Regions from separate parts of the Streptomyces sp. NPDC101165 genome, predicted to be linked through region 1. Evidence: riboswitches for the same ligand, from Rfam matches in the RefSeq annotation. Region 1 holds a riboswitch; the other holds the start of a gene.
The links. A riboswitch is a leader RNA that binds a small molecule or an ion and turns the genes downstream of it on or off. The one in region 1 is predicted to bind S-adenosylmethionine.
Positions count from the first base shown of each region.

Region 2: it holds a riboswitch for S-adenosylmethionine, as region 1 does, so the genes downstream of both, ACIRVH_RS19665 (aminotransferase class V-fold PLP-dependent enzyme) here and thrC (threonine synthase) in region 1, are expected to answer to the same signal.

Region 1 is NZ_JBIWPG010000011.1:169,527-178,034, reverse strand. Features, by position in the region: gene groL (chaperonin GroEL) at 1-1,187, opposite strand, end outside; gene ACIRVH_RS24575 (cold-shock protein) at 1,516-1,722, opposite strand; gene ACIRVH_RS24570 (MoaD/ThiS family protein) at 2,165-2,440, opposite strand; gene thrC (threonine synthase) at 2,518-3,801, opposite strand; SAM riboswitch class I at 3,819-3,960, opposite strand; gene ACIRVH_RS24560 (glucosyl-3-phosphoglycerate synthase) at 4,119-5,063, shown strand; gene ACIRVH_RS24555 (trehalose-6-phosphate synthase) at 5,150-6,568, shown strand; gene otsB (trehalose-phosphatase) at 6,594-7,427, opposite strand; gene ACIRVH_RS24545 (DUF3263 domain-containing protein) at 7,501-7,725, opposite strand; gene ACIRVH_RS24540 (extracellular solute-binding protein) at 7,761-8,508, opposite strand, start outside.
Region 2 is NZ_JBIWPG010000008.1:346,590-355,097, reverse strand. Features, by position in the region: gene ACIRVH_RS19695 (NlpC/P60 family protein) at 1-522, opposite strand, end outside; gene ACIRVH_RS19690 (NlpC/P60 family protein) at 759-1,793, opposite strand; gene ACIRVH_RS19685 (NYN domain-containing protein) at 2,006-3,349, opposite strand; gene ACIRVH_RS19680 (hypothetical protein) at 3,387-3,626, opposite strand; gene ACIRVH_RS19675 (rhomboid family intramembrane serine protease) at 3,780-4,574, shown strand; gene ACIRVH_RS19670 (Lrp/AsnC family transcriptional regulator) at 4,571-4,852, shown strand; gene ACIRVH_RS19665 (aminotransferase class V-fold PLP-dependent enzyme) at 4,888-6,249, opposite strand; SAM riboswitch class IV at 6,410-6,526, opposite strand; gene trpD (anthranilate phosphoribosyltransferase) at 6,614-7,678, opposite strand; gene ACIRVH_RS19655 (cytochrome bc complex cytochrome b subunit) at 7,798-8,508, opposite strand, start outside.

The DNA.
Region 1 (8,508 bases):
TCCTCGATGCGGTGCTTGCGCTCCTTGAGCTCCACCTCGGTGGCGGCACCGGCCTTGATGACCGCGACACCGCCGGCGAGCTTCGCCAGGCGCTCCTGCAGCTTCTCGCGGTCGTAGTCGGAGTCGCTGTTCTCGATCTCGGCGCGGATCTGGTTGACCCGGCCGCCGACCTGCTCCGAGGAGCCGGCACCGTCGACGATGGTGGTCTCGTCCTTGGTGATGACGACCTTGCGGGCGCGGCCCAGGAGGTCCAGGGTCGCGTTCTCCAGCTTGAGGCCGACCTCCTCGGAGATGACCTCGCCGCCCGTGAGGATGGCGATGTCGCCGAGCATGGCCTTGCGGCGGTCACCGAAGCCCGGGGCCTTGACGGCGACGGACTTGAAGGTGCCACGGATCTTGTTGACCACCAGGGTCGACAGGGCCTCGCCCTCGACGTCCTCGGCGATGATCAGCAGCGGCTTGCCCGACTGCATGACCTTCTCCAGGAGCGGGAGCAGGTCCTTGACGGAGCCGATCTTGGAGTTCGCGATGAGGATGTACGGGTCCTCGAGCGACGCCTCCATGCGCTCCATGTCGGTCGCGAAGTAGGCGGAGATGTAGCCCTTGTCGAAGCGCATGCCCTCGGTGAGCTCGAGCTCCAGACCGAAGGTGTTGCTCTCCTCGACGGTGATGACGCCTTCCTTGCCGACCTTGTCCATGGCCTCGGCGATCAGCTCGCCGATCTGGGTGTCGGCGGCGGAGATGGACGCGGTGGAGGCGATCTGCTCCTTGGTCTCGACGTCCTTCGCCTGCTCCAGCAGGGCGGCGGAGACGGCCTCGACGGCCTTCTCGATACCGCGCTTCAGGGCCATCGGGTTGGCACCGGCGGCGACGTTGCGCAGGCCTTCCTTGACCAGGGCCTGGGCCAGGACGGTCGCGGTCGTCGTGCCGTCACCGGCTACGTCGTCCGTCTTCTTCGCGACTTCCTTGACCAGCTCGGCGCCGATCTTCTCGTACGGGTCCTCGAGCTCGATCTCCTTGGCGATGGAGACACCATCGTTGGTGATCGTGGGGGCGCCCCACTTCTTCTCGAGGACGACGTTGCGGCCCTTGGGGCCGAGCGTCACCTTGACGGCGTCCGCGAGCTGGTTCATGCCGCGCTCGAGGCCGCGCCGCGCCTCCTCGTCGAACGCGATGATCTTGGCCATGTGAAGTGGTCCCTCCAGGACTGGGGGTGATTCCTTCGGACCGCGCCCGCGCCCGCGACGGACGGCTCGCCGACCTGTGGTTCCTTGCCCCACCTGGCCTGCGGGCCTCACCGACCCGGTCCTTCTTTGTCACTCTCACCTTCAGAGTGCTAACGCCAATGATTAGCACTCGGCACCCCCGAGTGCAAGCGCCTCGGGGGTGCCGGAGGGTGCACTCAGCCGCACGCGAACAGGGGAGCGCCGGGCATGACGAAGGGCCCGCACCCCGGGAGGTGCGGGCCCTTCGAAGATGAAACAGAAGAACGTCGCTGTTCAGTCGACGCGTGCTTCAGCTGGTCGCCAGCCGGACCATGTCCGCCTGCGGGCCCTTCTGGCCCTGCGAGATCTCGAAGTCGACCCGCTGTCCCTCTTCCAGGGTGCGGTAACCGTCCATCTGGATCGCGCTGTAGTGGACGAAAACATCCGCACCACCGTCGACCGCGATGAAGCCGTACCCCTTCTCCGCGTTGAACCACTTGACGGTGCCCTGAGCCATGCCTAACTCCCCTATTACTGGCCCTTGCACAGATCCACACTTCGCGGACCCGGGTCAGACCTCACCCCCCATTGGTCGGGGGCGTGCGCCGGAACGCGTCGACCGCGGCTGAATGTATCTGTCCAACTGCCCTCTGCAACAGGTCAATCGGACGAGAATTCTGGACGCGCCCGATCCGGAATCTGCCGAGAATTCGTCCGAATTCAGGGCAAGTCGGGCTCCATGAAAGGCGCAAAAAGGCGCATATAGCCCGGGCACTTTGGCCACTTCTCACCGGGCGTAACGCATGATTCCGGGGCTTGCGACCCGCAGCCCCAGCACGCGTTCCCCAACTGTACCGCGCTCAATCACGCAGAATGGCCCCCTCCGCTTCTCTCACGGAGGAGGCCATTCGATGAACAATCGGTAACCACGGTTACCGAAGGTAATGCTCCACTTTTGATCAGCCGCCGGCGACGGCCGGAATGATGGAGACACCGGCGCCGTCCGGGGTCGCCGTCTCCAGCCCCTGCTCGAAGCGGACGTCGTCGTCGTTGACGTACACGTTGACGAAGCGGCGCAGCTTGCCCTGGTCGTCGAGAACGCGGGCCGCGATGCCCGTGTGATTCTTCTCCAGGTCCTGGATGACCTCGGCGAGGGTCCCGCCCTCGGCGGCGACCTCGGCCCGGCCACCGGTGTAGGTGCGCAGGATGGTGGGGATGCGGACGGTGACGCTCACGTTGAAACCTCCGGTCGGGGTGGAACTGCGTGACCAGCCCCCACCGGCCCGCAGACGGAAACGAAAGGACGAGGCCCTCAGACGAGCCCCGCGTCGCGGAACGACTCGAGGGTGGGACGGATCGTCGCGGTGAGCCCCGTACCCGCCACCGCGTCCAGCGTCTTGAGGCCGTCACCGGTGTTGAGGACGACCGTCGTCAGGGTCGGGTCGAGCACACCGTCCTCGATCAGCTTCTTCGTCACGCCGACCGTCACACCGCCGGCGGTCTCCGCGAAGATGCCCTCGGTCCGGGCCAGCAGCTTGATCGCGTCCACGACCTGCTCGTCCGTCACGTCCTCCACCGCGCCACCGGTACGGCGGGCGATGTCGAGGACGTACGGGCCGTCGGCCGGGTTGCCGATCGCCAGCGACTTGGCGATGGTGTTCGGCTTCTGCGGGCGGACCACGTCGTGACCGGCCTTGAAGGCGGTGGACACCGGCGAGCAGCCCTCGGCCTGCGCACCGAAGATCTTGTACGGCTTGTCCTCGACGAGCCCGAGCTTGATCAGCTCCTGCAGACCCTTGTCGATCTTCGTCAGCTGGGAGCCGGAGGCGATCGGGACCACGATCTGGTCCGGGAGCCGCCAGCCGAGCTGCTCGCAGATCTCGTACGCCAGGGTCTTCGAGCCCTCCGCGTAGTACGGCCGCAGGTTGACGTTGACGAAGCCCCAGCCCTCGCCGGCCGGGTCACCGATCAGCTCGGAGCAGAACCGGTTCACGTCGTCGTAGTTGCCCTCGATGCCGACCAGCTCGCCGCCGTAGACCGCGGCCATGACGACCTTGCCCTGCTCCAGGTCGTGCGGGATGAACACGCAGGAGCGGAAGCCGGCGCGGGCGGCGGCGGCGCCGACGGCACCGGCGAGGTTGCCGGTCGAGGAGCAGGAGAGCGTGGTGAAGCCGAAGGCACGCGCGGCCTCCAGGGCCTGGGCCACCACCCGGTCCTTGAAGGAGTGCGTCGGGTTGCCGGAGTCGTCCTTCACGTACAGCCCGCCGGTGACGCCCAGCTCGCGGGCCAGGTTGTCGGCCTTGACGAGCTTGGTCCAGCCCGGGTTGATGTTGGGCTTGTCGGCCACGTCGGCGGGGACGGGCAGCAGCGGCGCGTAACGCCAGATGTTCGCGGGGCCGGACTCGATGCGCTTACGCAGTTCTTCGGTGTCGTAGGCGGAGAAGTCGTAGGCGATCTCCAGCGGACCGAAACACTCCTCGCAGGCGAACACCGGCCCGAGGGGCACCCGGTGACCGCACTCGCGACAGCTCAGCGCCGCGGCGGGGCCGAGGTCTACGGTGGGATTGCTGGTGCTTGCAACTGTCTGCACAGCCATGGAGGCGAGGCCCTTTCTCCTCATCTTCCTCACGACGCATCTCGCCGTGAGACGGATTTGGCACCTTCCCTAGCCGGGAGCCTCGCTGGAGAACGAGAACCGACTGGAGGGTTGCCGGGGCTTCATCGGGCCGTTTCCCTCTGCCCCTCTGGATGAGCTGTATGTGGTTGTCAACGCTCGTTGACCCTGACATGCGATGGTCACCGGCGTTGTTCAAGACTGTAACCGAAGGCCAGGACAGTTGAGATAGTCGTCCGAACCGCGAGATGGATCACACGGTCACGCCCTGTGATCACGACAGTGAGGAGCCGCAGACCGTGCTGGAAGAAGTCGAGCGCTGGCTGGCCGCCCGCTCCTGGTCCGTGACCGATCGTCCGCTCCACCGGATACTCGCCGCCAAACAGCGCACCGGTCAGTCCGTCTCCGTCGTCCTGCCCGCGCTGAACGAGGAGAAGACGGTCGGCGACATCGTCGCGATCATCCGTCACGACCTCATGCAGCAGGTCCCGCTCGTCGACGAGATCGTCGTCGTCGACTCCGGGTCCACCGACCGCACCTCCGAGGTGGCCGCGTCGGCGGGCGCGCGGGTCGTCCACCGCGACGAGATCCTCCCGCGCATCCCGGCCGTCCCCGGCAAGGGCGAGGTGCTGTGGCGCTCGCTGCTGGTGACCAGCGGGGACGTCATCTGCTTCATCGACGCCGACCTGAAGGAGTTCTCCTCCGACTTCGTCTCCGGCATCGTCGGCCCGCTGCTCACCGAGCCGGGCGTCGACCTGGTCAAGGCGATGTACGACCGCCCGCTCGGCGGCGCAGCAGGGCAGGGCGGCCGGGTCACCGAACTCATGGCCCGCCCGCTGCTGAACATGCACTGGCCGCAGCTGGCCGGTTTCGTGCAGCCGCTCGGCGGCGAGTACGCGGCCCGCCGCTCGCTGCTGGAACAGCTCCCCTTCCCCGTCGGCTACGGCGTCGAGCTGGGCATGCTGGTCGACGCCCTGCACCTGGTGGGCCTGGACGCCCTCGCCCAGGTCGACGTCGGCGTGCGCAAGCACCGCCACCAGGACGGCCAGGCGCTGGGCCGGATGGCCGCGGCGATCTACCGCACCGCACAGCTCAGGCTCGCCCGCGGACACCTCGTCCGGCCGTCCCTCACCCAGTTCGAGCGGGGCGAGGACGGGTTCGAGCCACGCACCTACTCGGTGGACACCGAGGAACGGCCACCGATGGCGGAGATCGCGGAGTACGCGGCGCGCCGGGTGGCGTGAGGGGCGCACGAGAACGGCTGTATACAGCCCCCTTCCGGGGCAGACCGTACGTTTGAGCGTTTCCGGGCCGGGCTAGGTTGAGGACCATGGCTTCCGCGCACACTGCTGATGTGCTGGTCGCGTCCAACCGCGGCCCGGTTTCGTACGAGGTGCACGAGGACGGTTCGCTGCTCGCCAAGCGGGGCGGCGGCGGGCTGGTCTCGGGGCTGTCGGCCATCGGGCCGAACCACAATGCGGTGTGGGTGTGCGCCGCGCTGGGCGGCGGCGACCGCGAGGCGGTACGGCGCGCGGACGGCGGGCTGCTGCCGGCCGAGGAGACCGGCGGGCAGCGGGTGCGGATGCTCGACATCGACGCGACCGTGTTCACCGACGCGTACAACGGCATCGCCAACTCGGTGCTCTGGTTCGTCCACCACATGCTGTACCAGACCCCGCTGGAGCCGGTCTTCGACGCGGAGTTCCGGCGGCAGTGGGCGTCGTACGAGGCGTACAACCGCGCCTTCGCCGAGGCGCTGGCCGAGGAGGCGGCGGACGGCGCCGCGGTGCTCGTCCAGGACTACCACCTGGCCCTCACCCCCCGGATGCTCCGCCGGCTCCGCCCCGACCTGCGCATCGGCCACTTCTCGCACACTCCCTGGGCCCCGCCGGACTACTTCCGTCTGCTGCCCGACGACATCGCGGCCGAGCTGCTGACCGGCATCCTGGGCGCGGACCGGGCCGCGTTCCTGACCCGGCGCTGGGCGGACGCGTTCACCGACTGCTGTCACGCGGTGCTGGGCCCCGGCATCCCGTCCGGGACCCGGATCGGTGTGCACGGGCTCGGCGCGGACGCGGACTTCCTGCGCGAGCGGGCGCACCGGACGGACGTGGACGAGCGGATGGCCGCGCTGCGGGAGGAGATCGGCGAGGGGCGCCGGACGATCGTCCGGGTGGACCGCACCGAGCTGTCCAAGAACATCGTGCGCGGCCTGCTGGCGTACCGGCAGCTGCTGGAGGACCACCCCGAGTGGCGCGAACGGGTGGTCCACCTCGCCTTCGCCTACCCGTCCCGGCAGGACCTCGGCATCTACCGGGAGTACACGGCCGAGGTGCAGCGGGTCGCGGAGACGATCAACTCCGTGTACGGGACCGAGGACTGGACGCCGGTCGTGCTGCACGTCAAGGACGACTTCGCCCGCTCCCTGGCCGCGTACCGGCTCGCGGACGTGGCGCTGGTCAACCCGATCCGGGACGGCATGAACCTGGTCGCCAAGGAGGTGCCGGTCGTCTCCGACGAGGGGTGCGCACTGGTGCTGTCGCGGGAGGCGGGGGCGTACGAGGAGCTGGGCGAGGACGCGATCGTGGTGAACCCGTACGACATCGGGGGCACGGCGAGCGCGTTGCACGAGGCGCTCGCGCTGCCGGCGGGTGAGCGGGCGGAGCGGTCCAAGAGGCTGGCTGCCGCGGCTACTGCGTTGCCGCCGGCTCAGTGGTTCCTGGATCAGCTCGGTGCACTTGAGCGGTGATTTCCGGGCACCCGGAACGGGCTGATCACGCCATGTGTGCCGCCAGTGCCCGCAGCAGTGCTACGACTCCCTCCGGGCCGTCCACCACCACGTCCGCCCGCTCCGCCAGTTCCGTGACCTCGGTGCTGCCGCTGCAGACCAGGAGGCCGGGGACGCCGTCGGAGCGGAGCTTGTCGACGGCGGCGTAGGCGGGGAGGTCGCCGAGGTCGTCGCCGGCATAGAGGACGGACTCGGCGCCGGTGGCGCGGACGTGGTCGAGGAGGGCGACGCCCTTGTCCATGCCGGGCGGGCGGAGTTCGAGGACCAGCCGGCCGGGCTCGACGATCAGGCCGTGCCGGGTGGCGAGGTCGGCGAGGGGGCCGCGCAGGGCCTCGAACACGGCCTGCGGGTCGTCGGCGCGGCGCGTGTGGACGGCGACGGCGCGCCCCTTCTCCTCGATCCAGGTGCCGTGGCCGGCGCCGACGCGGTCCAGGAGGCCCGGCAGCTCGGCGCGGACCGCGGCCACACCCGGGTGGGGTGGGGGTGCGGTGACCGTGTTCGTCGCGGCGTCCCAGCGTTCGGCGCCGTAGTGGCCGAGGACGACGAGGTGCTCCAGGCCGGGGGTGCCCGCGAAGCCGCCGTGCCGGACCGCCACCTCGGCGGGTCTGCCGGTGATCACGGCGACCGAGGCGACCTTGGGGGCGAGGATGGCCAGTGCGGGGACGGCATCCGGGTGGGCTCGGGCCTGCTCGGGGTCTTCGACGATCGGGGAGAGTGTGCCGTCGAAGTCGAGTCCGATCACTGCTGAGCGGGGCTTCGCGAGCAGCGCCTGCAGTCCATCCCGTCCGGCCTTGGTCGCCGGGGTCGGCAGAAGGTCCATACGGCGACAGTATCCAGGGCGGGCCGTGGTCACTCCTGGGGCTCCGCCCCGGACCCTGCCAGGGGCTCGGGGCTCAGCGCTCGGAGCGGCGTGCCTCCCGGACCCGGCGCAGGCGGTTCACCGTCACCGGGTCCAGGGACAGGGCCCGCTCGTCGTCCAGGAGGGCGTTGAGAAGCTGGTAGTAGCGGACCGGGGACAGGCCCAGTTCCTCGCGGACGGCTCGTTCCTTCGCGCCGGGGCCGGGGAAGGTCCGGCGCTCCAGCGCGAGGATGGCCTTTTCGCGGGTGCCCAGTTCCATGGGGGTCACCGTAACGCCGGGCAGTGACAGCCGGGTCAGTTCACGTCGCTGCTGTCCGCCTCGGTCGCCGTCGCCTGGAGGCGGGTCAGGATGCCGATGGGGCTGCCGCCGGGGGTGACCGCCTGGCCGATCTCCTTCTTCACGGACGCGCTGACCGTCGCCCAGGAGGTCTTGCCGACGGGATACAGCTCGGAGATCGGGAGCTGGTCGAGGAAGGGGCGCAGATCCTTGTCGGGGGCGGAGTTCGACTCGGTCATGGTGTTGGAGGCGGAGCCCGTGACCGGGAGGAGTCCGTACTCGCGGGAGAAGGCGAGGACGTTCTTCTGCGCGTAGACGAAGTCGAGGAAGTCGCCTATCTGCTCGGCGTGCCCGTGCTGCCTGAAACCCATCATCCAGTCGGTGACACCCATCGCGGCCTTGGCCTTGCCGGTGCGGCCCGGCATCGGGACCATGCCGAACTGCACACCCTTCTTGGCGGCCTGCTGGATCAGTGTGGGATGCCCGTTGAGCATGCCGACCTGGCCGTCGGCGAAGGCGGCGAAGGCGTCCGCGCGGTTGAGCCTGCCCGGGGCGACCGGACCGGTCAGGCCCTTGCCGACCAGGTCGTCCTTGAGCCAGGTGAAGGTCTCGACGTTCTGCGCCGAGTCGATGGTGTAGGTGCCGACGTCGTCGGTGTAGCCGTCACCGCCGCTCAGCAGCCACTGCATGGTCTCGGCCTGCGCCTCCTCGGAGCCGAGCGGCAGTGCGTAGGGGTACTTCACCCCCTTGTCCTTGAGCGCCTTC
Region 2 (8,508 bases), on a different contig from region 1:
GGCGACCGCCCTGCGGCTCTGCTCCAGCGAGGCGAGCTTCCCGGCGGCCTCGGCGCGCTCCTGGGCCAGCTCGCGCATGGCCGCGCTCAACTCGCGCAGCCGGCCCTCCTGCTGGGCGCCGATGCGGTCGAGGGTGGCCGCCTTGTCCAGGTAGTCGTCGGGGTCGGCGGAGAAGAGCAGGGCGACGGCCGGGTCGATGCCACCGGAGCGGTACTGGGCGCCGGCCAGCGAACCGAGCCGCTCGCGCATGGTGTTGATGCGCTGCTGCTGCCGGGCGATGTGGTCCTCGGCGTCCCGGACCTCCCGACGCAGCACGTCGGCCCGTTCGTCGGCCTTGTCGTAGGCCTGGGTCGCCCTCTCGGCCTCCTCGTAGAGGCGGTCCACCTCGGCACGGGTGTCCCCGTGCGGCGCTGCTTGGACGGGTACGGCGCCGAGCGCGCCGGCCGCGGCCGACAACGCGCACAGGGCGGCGCCGGCGCCCCGGTTGAACCCGGACAGTGCAAGGCGGCGATGGGACCCCACGTCAGTCCTTCTGCTGGCGGACAGAGACAGCTTCCCCGGCGCCGGGGACGGGGAGGCCCCTGCGCCGGGGAATCGTGGCAGACAGTAGCCGTGCGGAAGGACCGCGCCGAACGGCCTCGAGCGGCGCACAAACGCGACACCCCGCCCTGACGCAGGTCATGGGCGGGGCGTGGAGTCAGTCTCGGTTCCTCGGATTCGCCCGTTCGGGCGCCACCGAGTCAGCGTCGTGAGGCGCGTCAGATCCGGACGCCGAACTCGAAGGTCATGTTGCTCATCGCCTCGTAGCGCACCACGGCACCGGTGTGCGGGGCGTGCAGCACCTGACCGTTGCCCGCGTACAGGCCGACGTGGTGGTAGTCGCCGTAGAAGATGACCAGGTCCCCGACCTTCAGGTCGGCCTGGTTGTAGATGCGCGTACCGGCGTTGGCCTGTGCCTCGGAGGTGCGCGGTATGGAGACGCCGGCCTGGCCGTAGGCCCAGGAAGTCAGGCCCGAGCAGTCGAACGAGGAGGGGCCGGAGGCGCCGTAGACGTACGGTGTGCCGATCTTGCTCTGGGCGGCGGAGAACGCGGCCGAGGCGCGGCCGGAGGCGGGCGGAGCGTCGCCGAGGTCCACACGCTCGGTGGAGGAGCGGTTGGCACGCGCCTGCTGGGCGGCGAGCGCGGCCTTCTCCTTGGCGGTCAGGGTGTTGAGCAGCTTCTGCGCCTCGGCGAGCTTGCCCTGGACTTCCTGCTTCTTCTTGCCCAGCTCGGTGCGAGTGGCGGCGAGGTCCTTGAGCTTGTCGGTGGCCTCGGCCCGCTCCTGGGCGAGTTCGCGCTGTTTGTCCTGAATCTTCTTCAGGGCCTCGACCTGCTGGCTGCTCAACTGGTCGAGCGTGGAGGCCTTGTCGAGGAAGTCGTCCGGGTTGGAGGACAGGAAGAGCTGGACGGAGGAATCTATGCCACCGGAGCGGTACTGGGCGGTCGCCAGCGAACCCAGGCCGTCGCGGAGCTTGTTGAGCTCCTGCTGGCCGCGGGCCACGTTGTCCTGGATGGTGGAGATTTCCTTCTGCAGCTTCTGCTGCTTCTCCTTGGCCCCGTTGTACTTCTCGGTGGCCTGCTCCGCCTGCTCGTAGAGCTTGTCGACCTTTGCCTTGACCTCGTCCTTGCCGAGCTTCTCGCTCGGCGCGGCATTGGCGGCATTCGCGCTGAGCGCGACGGCAGCGGCGGCTGCGGTGGTCAGCACGGTGACACGCGTGCGACTCGGCTGCTTGGGTCGACGATGGGACGCCACGGAGGACGAACTCCTTCTTGTGAGTGATCACCCGTTCGGAGGTTCGAGCCCAGACCCTAGTGACCCACTTGTGATCAGTTCAAATCCTCGCAGCAAAAAAACCTGTGACGCAATGCATTCTTTGCACATAACTCACGTGTAGTGAGGCGCGATTGACCCTACGTGGTGTGTGGGTCGGGTCAATTCGGGCATTGCGTATGCGCGTTGGACCTTCAGGACAGTCGCTTCAGAAGTACCGCAGAGGCGACGGGACGGGCACCTGCCCTGGCGACCCCGTCGGCCACCTCCCGGTCGGTCGAGGCGACGATGACCGGACGGCCCGGCGGCTCCGCGCGCACCAGCTGGCGGATCAGCTCGTCGGCCGTGACCCCCGGCTTGGAGAACAGCACCCGCACCCCGCGCGGCGGCGCGAGCAGCACGGGCGCGGCCAGTTCGGCGCCGTCGAAGACGCACGTCACCTCGGCGCCGGTCTGCGCGGCGAGCGCCGAGAGCTGCCCCAGGAGCCGCAGGCGCTGCTTCTCCAGCGGCATCTGCGGATAGCCGGTCTTGGTGACGTTGTAGCCGTCGACGACCAGATGCGCCTGCGGCAGCGCGAGCAGCTGGTCCAGGATCGCCGGATCGTTCTCGGACAGGGCCCGGGCCGCGATGTCCTTCGGGGTCATACGTCCCGGTTCGACCGCGTCCACGGTCTCGGCCGGGCGCACGGAGACCGGAGGCAGGGCGAGTTCGCGCCGCAGCCCCTGGGTGGCGTCCAGCAGGGTGTCGAGCAGCAGCCGCACCCGCATGTCCTCGACGCTGCGCCCCTCGCGGGCCGCCCGGCGGGTGGCCTCCAGCGCGGCCTCGGCCTCACCCAGGCGGGCCTTGAGCCGGCGGGACTCGCTCTCGGCGGCCGACAGCTGTGCCTGCCCCTCGGCGCGTACGGCCTCGATCTCGCCCTGGACCTTGCGCAGGGCGGCCTCGCCGCGCTTGACGTCGCTGAGCGCGGCACGGAGCTTACGGTGCAGCGACTCCGCTTCCTTCTTCGCCGACTCCATCTCGATGCGCAGCCGCTCGGTCTCGGACCGGGTCTGCGTCCGCGCCTCGGCCAGCTCCTCGCGCAGCCGCTCCAGCTCGGCCCGGCTCTCCTCGTCGGCCCGCTCGGCGTCCGCGCGCTGGGCCTCCTCGCCGGCCGCGGTGACCAGCTTCACCCAGCCCGCCGGGCGCAGCACATAGGCCGCGGCCGCCACGTCGAGCGGGTCCGCGGCCGGGGGCGGCGAGCCGGAGTCGAGGGCGCCGGACAGCTCCGGCTGCGCCTCTCTGAACTTCTCTCCGATCCGCTGCCGGAAGAGCGGATCGGTCTCCAGCGCGGCCGCCATCGCGTTCCCGGCGAACTTGGCCCGCCGGTTCGGGGCGAACCGGGCGTACTGCCGCAATTGGGCGGGCAGTTCCGCCACGGTCAGGCCGCCGAATCCGTCCGAGACGATCTGCACGACCCGTCGGCGCACGCCGTCGGGCAGCGGACGGTCAAGCACCTCAGCGGTGCCGTCGCCCGGCCCCCCGCCTGCGGTCTCCACCATCCGTCACACCCCAATACCTGTACGGGGCCCGCTCCGCTCAGGAGCCGGCGCCCGGCCTGTCCACGAGTTCCACCTGGTCCACCGCGTTGCACCAGCGGCAGCGGACCGAGTCGATGGTCTCACTGACCACCTCGCGTTCCTCGACCGTCGGCTCACCGGCGAGGTCGAGGTGGACGTACTCGACGACCTTCGACGAGCGGGTCACATCGAAGCGGGTGAGGTTGCCGCAGAGGGTGCAGCGCCATCGCGTCGTGGCGGTCGGCAGGGGAACCGTCATCGTGACTGTTCGCTTCCTTCTCGGGTCGGTCCGCGCCGCTCCTCGACGCGTGTGGCTCGTAACCCTACGGCCTGGCGGGTACTCACCGCCCGTCCGTCCACGGCGGCGAGGCGGTCTGTCAGGTTGCGTCCCCTTACGTCATGCTCTGTAGTCATGATCAACGCCTGGAGCACGACGGCCGGCCGCACACTCAGGGCGCTCCGGGACACCCCCGCGCCGATGACGTACGCCCTCATCGCCGTGTGCTCCCTGATCTTCGTCCTGGGCCCGGCCTCCGGGCTCACTCCGGCGTACGGCTCCGTGGACGCGCTGCCGGCCGCGCAGCGCGCGTACTTCCGGCACTGGGGGGTGGTCCCGGCGCGGCTGTTCGACGAGCCCGTCCGGGAGGCCCTGACCCCGGTCACCGCGCTGTTCGTGCACGGCAGCTGGGTGCATCTGCTCGGCAACATGCTCTTCCTCTTCGTCTTCGGGATGATGACCGAGGAACGAATGGGCCGGGTGGAGTTCACCCTCTTCTACGTCTGCTGCGGTTACCTGGCCCTGCTGGGCTACGCGGCCGCCAACGCCACCTCCGAGCAGTCGCTGGTGGGCGCGTCCGGGGCGATCTCGGCGGTTCTCGGCGCGTTCCTCTATCTGTTTCCCCGCGCCCGTGTCACCAGTCTGCTCCCCTTCCTGTTCTTCCTGCCGATGCGCTTCCCGGCCTGGGTGGTGCTGCCCTTCTGGGCGGCGCTGCAGTGGCTGGCGGCGGGGCGCGCCGGCGAGGGGCCGGGGGTGGCCTACCTCGCGCACCTCGTCGGCTTCGGGGTGGGGTTCGGCTACGCGTGGGTGCGGTACCGCAAGAAGGAGGGCCCGAAGGGCGGCCTGGGAAGGGCGGTGGTGGGAGACGGGCGGGCGACTAGAGTGAAGTGCGCACCGGCTCCGGCACCCGAGGGAGAGAACCCGTCGTGATCACCGCGATCGTCCTGATCAAGACCAGCGTGGACCGGATCCCCGAGATCGCGGAGCAGGTCGCTTCGCTGGATTCGGTGAGCGAGGTCTTCTCCGTCACCGGTACGTACGACCTGATCGCCATGGTGCGGGTGCGGCAGCACGAGGATCTGGCCGACGTGATTCCGGGGCGGATCAGCAAGATCCCCGGGGTCGAGGCCACGGACACGCACGTCGCCTTCCGTACGTACTCGCAGCACGACCTGGAGGCGGCCTTCTCGATCGGGTTGGACAACTGATCGGCTGAAGACCGCCCCACCGGGCGTTCAGAAGCTCACACCGCCGGGACGCAGCGGCCTTCCTCCGTGCGGTACGTCCACTTCGCGCCCTCGGTCACCAGTTCCTTCACCGCCGTGACGAAGCGCTCCACGTGCTCGTCGGGGGTGCCCGCACCGAAGCTCACGCGGATCGCGTTCAGGGACTTCTCGCCCGGTGCGGCCTCGGGGGCCCCGCACTCGCCCTGGGTCTGGGGGTCGGAGCCGAGGAGGGTGCGGACCAGCGGGTGGGCGCAGAACAGGCCGTCACGGACGCCGATGCCGTACTCGGCGGAGAGGGCGGCGGCGAAGTGGGAGCTGTTCCAGCCGTCCACGACGAAGCTGATCACGCCGACGCGCGGGGCGTCGTCGCCGAAGAGGGAGAGGACCCGGACCGCGGGGACCTCGGCCAGGCCGGCCCGCACCTTCGCGATCAGGTGCTGCTCGCGGGCGACCAGCGTGTCGAAACCGGCCTCCGTCAGCGCCCTGCAGGCGGAGGCGATGGAGTAGGCGCCGATGACGTTCGGGGAGCCGGCCTCGTGGCGGGCGGCGGTCTCGTGCCACTCCACGGCCACTCCCCCGTCCTCGCGCCGGGTCACCTTGCGGCTGGCGCCGCCGCCCGCGAGGTACGGCTCGGCCTCGACCAGCCAGTCGGCGCGCCCGGCCAGGACGCCGGAGCCGAAGGGGGCGTACAGCTTGTGGCCGGAGAAGGCGACCCAGTCGACGTCGAGGTCCTGGACCGACACGGGGTGGTGCGGGGCCAGCTGGGCGGCGTCCAGGACGATCCGGGCGCCGTGCGCATGGGCCGCGGCGGCCAGCTCGCGCACCGGCCACAGCTCGCCGGTGACGTTGGAGGCGCCGGTGACGCAGACCAGGGCCGGGCCGTAGGGGTCACGGTCGGCGAGGGCCCGCTCCAGGGTCTCGACGGCCTGCCGCGGGGTGCGCGGGGCGTCGAGGTAGGTGACGCGGGCGTCCTGCCAGGGCAGCAGGGAGGCGTGGTGCTCGGTCTCGAAGACGAAGACCTGACAGTCGGCGGGCAGGGCGGCGGCGAGGAGGTTCAGGGAGTCCGTGGTCGAGCGGGTGAAGACCACCTGGTCGGCCGCACGGCAGTCGAGGAACTCGGCGACCGTCCTGCGGGCGTTCTCGAACAGGTCGGTGGAGAGCTGGGAGAGGTAGCCGGCACCGCGGTGGACGCTGCCGTAGTACGGCGCGTAGGCCGCCACGTCGTCCCAGACGCGCTGGAGGGCGGGGGCGCTGGCCGCGTAGTCGAGCGCCGCGTAGGTGACTTCGCCGCCGGTCACGAGCGGGACGGTGACGTCACGGCCCAGAACGGACAGAGGGGCACAAACGGACTGGTCGGCAGCAGCGGTGAAGACGGACATGGCGAGCTCCTGTGAGAGGCAAGGCGAATCACCACGTGAGCGCGTACGGCTCGAACGTGGGGAAGGTGAAAGGGGTACGCGGAGGCGGGGCTCTACGCCCTATCGCATTCGCTTGCTCACAGAAGGCTCCCTCGACGACCAGGACCCCTGGTGTGCGAGGGGTCCGCGCTTGCCGTGGACCTCGTTGCCCACGGCCTGGTCTTCACCCGGGGCACCCCGCCACGGACGGAGGGTTGCCGGACAGTCGGCCGGGGCCTCATGACTGTCACTCATGACCTGGTCAGGAACGTAGCCGAGCTGATCGCCGCCGCGCAACTTCTGTCCGGATCCCGGGACACCCGCTGCGACGGCGATCAGCCACCCGCTACTTGTTGCTGGCCGCCACCCACCGCTCCAGCGTCCGCTTCGCCTCGCCCGAGTCGATCGACACGGCCGCCTTGGCCATGCCGGCGCGGAGCTGCTCGGCCAGGGGTGCCTCGGTCGGGTCGAGCGCCACCAGGGCGGCCGCCGAGTTCAGCAGGACCGCGTCCCGGACCGCGCCCTGCTCGCCGTCCAGCACGCGGCGGGCGACCTCCGCGTTGTAGGAGGCGTCGGCGCCACGCAGGGCCTCCACGGGGACGAGGTCGATGCCGACGTCCCGCGGGTCGAAGCTCTCCTCCGTGACCTTGCCGTCCCGGACCACCCACACCCGGGAGGTGGACGTGGTCGTCAGCTCGTCCAGGCCGTCGTCACCCCGGAAGACCAGGGCGGAGTTGCCGCGCTCGGCGAGGACCCCGGCCACGATCGGCGCCATCCGGGGGTCGGCGACACCGACCGCCTGGGCGCGCACCTTGGCCGGGTTGGTGAGCGGGCCGAGCACGTTGAAGGTGGTACGGATCCCCAACTGGCCGCGCGCCGCGGCGACATGACGCAGCGCCGGGTGGAACTTCACCGCGAAGCAGATGGTGATGCCGGCCTCGTCGGCGACCTCGGCGACCCGCTTCGGGGTCAGGTTCAGGTTGATCCCGAGCTTCTCCAGGACGTCGGAGGACCCGGAGGCGGAGGACGCGGCGCGGTTGCCGTGCTTGACGACCTTCGCTCCGGTGCCGGCGACGACGATCGACGACATCGTGGAGATGTTCACCGTCTTGGCGCCGTCACCGCCCGTGCCGACGATGTCGACGGCGGGCCCGGGTACCTCGATCACGTTGGCGTGCTCGTACATGGTCCGCACGAGTCCGGTGATCTCCTCCACCGTCTCGCCCTTGGACCGCAGGGCCACCAGGAACCCGGCGATCTGCGCGTCGGTCGCCTCGCCGCGCATGATCAGGTCCATCGCCCAGGCCGTGTCGTCGGCGGACAGGTCCCGGCCGTCCAGCAGCCCGTTCAGCAGGGCGGGCCAGGAACGGCCCGCCGCGGTGTCGCCTCCAGCGGGGGTCACAGCGTTCATAGCCGCTCCTGGGTGTCTAGAAGAACAGTGTGCTCCCACCCTATCCAGCCCGGGACACGGTGAAGGGCCCCGTCCGGAACACGGACGGGGCCCTTCGGCGTGGCGTGGCGACGCGGGGATCAGTGGTGGCCGTGGCCGCTCGTGATCTCCTTGTACTCGTCGACAGTCGGCTTCGGGATCTGGTTGTCCTCGCCGTAGTAGGCGTTGCTGAGCTTGGCGCGCAGCTTCTCGGACCCCTTCACCTTGCGCTCGACACCGTTCTCGTCGACCGTCGGGCCGATCTCGGCCGGCTCGTACTGGTGGTGAGCCGTGAGGGTGTGCAGCTGCTCCTGGCTGAGCGGCTCGTGCACCTCGATGAACTCACCGTGCGGCAGGCGCTTGATGATGCCGGTCTCGCGACCGTGCAGCACCTTGTCGCGGTCGCGGCGCTGCAGGCCGAGGCAGATCCGCTTGGTGACGATGAACGCGATGACCGGTCCGGCGAAGAAGAAGATCCGGACGAACCAGGTCACGTCGTTGATCGACAGGTTGAAGTGGGTGGCGATGAGGTCGTTGCCACCACCGACCAGGCCGACCATGTACACGGTGACCCAGGCGACACCGAACGCGGTACGGGTCGGGGCGTTGCGCGGGCGGTCCAGGATGTGGTGCTCGCTCTTGTCGCCGGTGACCCAGGACTCGATGAACGGGTACAACGCGATCGCCGCCAGCACGAGACCGAAGAGCACCAGCGGGATGAACACGCCCAGGACGAGCGTGTGACCCCAGAAGTTGATCTCCCAGCCCGGCATGTAGCGGACCAGACCCTCGGCGAAGCCCATGTACCAGTC